Regions from separate parts of the Roseivirga sp. UBA838 genome, predicted to be linked through region 1. Evidence: riboswitches for the same ligand, from Rfam matches in the RefSeq annotation. Region 1 holds a riboswitch; the other holds the start of a gene.
What was found. Region 1 has a riboswitch for thiamine pyrophosphate ahead of B3O12_RS02485 (TonB-dependent receptor). Riboswitches for the same ligand answer to the same signal wherever they lie in the genome.

Region 1 (2,205 bases):
AAACTGGACAACTGGTACTACTGGTTTGCCATAGACGTACTGGCTACGGGCATCTACTTTTACAAAGAACTTTATTTCTACTCTGTTTTATATCTGGTGTATATTTCAATGGCGGTGGCCGGTTACCTGGCATGGAAAAAGAGTATGCACCTCAACCCGATTAGCGAATGATTACAATTGCCGTAGTGGGGCCGGAAAGTACAGGAAAAACTACTCTTACTGAAGCTTTGGCCGCACACTATAAAACCCTTTGGGTGCCGGAATATTCAAGAGAATTTCTAACCAACCTTAACAGACCTTATATACAAAACGACCTTATTGCAATTGCTGAAGGACAGTTGCGTGAAGAAAGGAAGTATAGAAAGCAGGTAAAAGACTTACTGTTTTTAGATACCGACCTGTTTGTTATTAAAATTTGGAGCGAGTTTAAATATGGCCATTGCGACCCTTGGATATTGCAGCAACTATCCATGAATCAGGCCTCTTATTACCTGCTCACCTACTACGATGTGCCCTATGAAGAGGATCCGCTACGGGAAAGCCCCGAAAATCGTCCTGAGCTTTTCGATTTGTATGAAAAGGCCTTGAAAGAGTATGGGGTAGCATATGAGGTAGTGCAAGGTTCTTTTCAAAAAAGGCTGGAAACAGCCATTCAAAAAATAAATTCTATCCTATAGCACAACCAGTGCTTGCGTCAGGGTAAAATAGTTTTTCGTTTTTGATAAACTAAGTTTACTTTTGCGCCCAGTAATAGGGGTGCCTTTTCCCGTTCATTCGGGATGAAATACAGGCTGAGATTATACCCATAGAACCTGATGCAGGTAATGCTGACGCAGGGACGTGGTGGTCTAACGTTTTAGGTTGGCTTCCCCTAGCCGCCATTGTTGAACCATTAAAAATCAATTCAATGAAAAAGTTGTTCGTGGCATCGGTTCTAATGCTGATGTTCACACAGATGTATGCTCAAAGCAACATCAAAGGAAAAGTGGTAGACAGCACCACGGGAGAAGCTGTTTTTGGAGCCGGTGTTATGCTCAGTCCGTCACAGCAGGGTACCGTAACCAATGTGAGTGGAGAATTTGAGTTGCCCAATGTTGCATCGGGTAATTACACACTCATGGTATCTATGATTGGTTATGTGAAGCTGTCGCAAAAAGTAACTGTCAACGGAACGGTAGAGCTTCTGTTGGAGTTAGTGCCAGACACCCGACAGTTGCAAGATGTAATTGTTACCGGCACCAGGGCCAATGAAAAAACGCCTACCACCTTTACCAATGTATCAGCTGAGGAAATTGAAAAGCAAAACCTTGGGCAAGACTTGCCTTTCTTGCTTAACTGGACTCCCTCAGTAGTAGTTACTTCCGATGCCGGGGCGGGTGTTGGTTATACAGGCATTCGTGTGAGAGGAAGTGACCCCACACGAATCAACGTTACCATCAACGGAATTCCTGTAAACGACTCAGAATCGCAGGGAGTTTATTGGGTAAATATGCCCGATTTTGCATCTTCAACCTCTTCCATACAAGTACAAAGAGGAGTGGGCACATCGACCAACGGAGCCGGAGCTTTTGGCGCATCCATTAACCTTTTGACCAATGGAGTGAGCTCTGTACCGAAAGCTCAGGTAAACACCAGCGTGGGTTCTTACAATACGCAAAAATACAATGCCATTTACTCAACCGGACTATTGGCCAATAACTGGGCATTTGAAGGGAGATTGTCTCGTATAGCATCAGATGGCTATATCGACCGGGCCTCTTCAGACCTTGAGTCTTACTATGTTTCCGGAGGCTATTTCGGTAAAAAAACCAGTCTTCAGTTAATTCATTTTGCCGGAAATGAGAAAACCTATCAGAGCTGGTGGGGAACTCCCGAGGCTAGGTTGAGAAACGATGCCGCAGGCATAGAAGAGGTTATTGACAACAATGGCTACAACGCTCAACAGGCCGCCAACCTTAGAAACTCAGGTAGAACATTCAACTATTACCTATACGATAATCAGGTAGACGATTACGGGCAAGATCATTATCAGCTTCATTTTAGCCAAAATCTGGCCGAAGGTTGGAACCTGAACACTGCATTGCACTACACCCGGGGAGCCGGTTTTTTTGAGGAGTTCAAAGACGATGAAGATCTGGTAGATTATGGCTTGCAAGAAGTAACCGTAGGTAATTCTACCATTAGCTCCACAGATCTGATTAGAAG
Region 2 (2,205 bases), on a different contig from region 1:
ATATCGTTGGCCAGCAAATGCACAGAAAGCCAGGCCGAGGCTTTTGCCCCCATGGAGGGTATCCACGATAGCGGATCGCTGGAGGTGGCCATAGCCAAACCATTACCCAAGTCTATTATTGCGGTATCTACACCAAACTGTGGCCCTTGAATAACTCGTTGGCTAGCCGCACCGGTATAAGGAAACAGTTCCGACTTGAAAACCTGTTCATCTACCTTTCCACTCTCATCTACGAATGCCGCCATCACACATCATTGAGTTGAACATGAAGACCAAAAAAGTCGCCATAAGGCTGGTGCCACTGCTGCACCGGAAACCACTTGGGCAGCCCGGTAGCCTGCCACTTTATGCTATAATCTCTGTCGAACAATGCTTCATCAATAAGTTCTTTAAGACTGGAAGGCGTGTAGAAATGAGCCGTAACATAGTAGTTGTTTCTGCCAAAAACCTGCTGCACACGCCTCCTCACAAGCTTGGGCGTGTTGCGGTTCATCATACCAAATATGATTCCGTACTTCCCTACCCTAACGGCTTCGCGAATTACTTTCACAGGGTCTTTGTAATACTCAAATGTGGTAACGAAGGCCAGGGCATCGAAACTATGATCTTTGAAGGGCATATGGTGCGAGTCGGCCAACACCAGGTCGCCATCAAAGAGATGCACCCCTTGCCCCAGCATAAATGGTGAAATATCTCCCCCTGTGGCCTCTATACCTATTTCTTTCCACCACCGGGTAAAACGCGTGGTACCACAGCCAAACTCAAGAAGGGTTTTCACCCTTGAATCGCTTTTTATCAGGTTTTCCAGGGTTTTCTTTTGCCACACCTCTTGCCTTTTATAAGGGCCTTCGTAGTACATTTCGTAATGATCGGTGTCATCGCGATTGAAGAACCACTCCTTACGCCCCTGCCAGTTGCGCAACTCACCGGTGGCTACATCGAATTTTTGCTTTTTTTCAATATTACTCATTGATCAACAGTATTGTTGATCGGATGAATGCCTGAAAAACAGAAGGATAATGATAATGGACATCATTACAATTCCCTACGCTGGCATTATCCAGATCAGGTTAGCGGGTATAATCTCAGCCGTGCCGAATTTCCGACACAACACCCCGGTTGTAACATTAACTAATGCAAAGGTATACAGCGGTAGCAGTTTGCAAAACGCTGCTCCTCTTTTCCGGAAAATATTTTATAACAGCCACACCCGGAGAGCTACATTGTATATGGCCAAGCCTGATTATCTTTAGCTCATGACTTTTAGCCTGCAACCCTCTTTGGCCAATGAAAAAGTGCGCCTGGAACCATTACTTCCTTCCGACTTTGACGCTCTTTATGCAGTAGCCTCCGACCCGGAGCTTTGGAAACAACACCCTAACCAAAACCGATGGCAGAAGCCGGTGTTCGAAAACTTTTTTAAGGGAGCCATAGAAAGCAAAGGGGCTTTTAAAATTATAGATAGCCAAACGGGTGATGTTATTGGAAGCACCAGACTATACGATTACAATGCGAAGCAGAACAGCATACTTATAGGCTATACCTTTTTTGCTAAAAACAGGTGGGGAAAGGGATATAACCATGCCACTAAAACCCTGATGCTGGACTACTTATTTGAACATATCAGCCGGGTCGATTTTCACATTGGTGCACAAAACTTTAGATCGCAATCTTCTATTGAAAAACTGGGGGCAAAAAAGATCGATGAACTTGAGGTAGCCTACTATGGTGAAGCGCCCAAACTGAACTTTGTGTACCGAATATTGCGCAACGACTGGCTCAAATGGAGAGAGAATTAACTCCTTAAAAATAGACTCCTGCTCAACGACCCCAGGCAGCTTACAAAACCCTCATTTGTAACTTAGCGCGATTAGTGTCGTAAATCTATTTAATTTTCTATATTTAATAGAAACATAGGTGCAACATGATTACTCAATACAACTTGCAAAGCAGTACCCTGTTGGGGCCCGGAAAGTCTTCAGGACCAACCCGGGAGGTTCAGCTTAGCTTGTTCATGATTCTTGTAGTATTTGCCGTAGATCTTATCATTCCTCTTGGAGTAGCCGTGGGTATATTGTATGTCTGTTCAATGGCAGTCATATTAAGCCAAAAGCCTAAAACACTACTTTATTTCTCTATACTCATCTCAATACTTATTTGGTTAATCCCGCTTATTACCATCAACAACCAAACCACATGGATGGC

Region 2: it holds a riboswitch for thiamine pyrophosphate, as region 1 does, so the genes downstream of both, B3O12_RS00090 (class I SAM-dependent methyltransferase) here and B3O12_RS02485 (TonB-dependent receptor) in region 1, are expected to answer to the same signal.

Annotation. Positions count from the first base shown of each region.
Region 1 is NZ_DBHC01000008.1:129,601-131,805, reverse strand. It holds gene pnuC (nicotinamide riboside transporter PnuC) at 1-171, shown strand, start outside; gene B3O12_RS02490 (ATP-binding protein) at 168-677, shown strand; TPP riboswitch at 743-857, shown strand; gene B3O12_RS02485 (TonB-dependent receptor) at 908-2,205, shown strand, end outside.
Region 2 is NZ_DBHC01000003.1:4,429-6,633, forward strand. It holds gene B3O12_RS00085 (AIR synthase-related protein) at 1-245, opposite strand, end outside; gene B3O12_RS00090 (class I SAM-dependent methyltransferase) at 245-970, opposite strand; TPP riboswitch at 1,026-1,128, opposite strand; gene B3O12_RS00095 (GNAT family N-acetyltransferase) at 1,257-1,799, shown strand; gene B3O12_RS00100 (sensor histidine kinase) at 1,925-2,205, shown strand, end outside.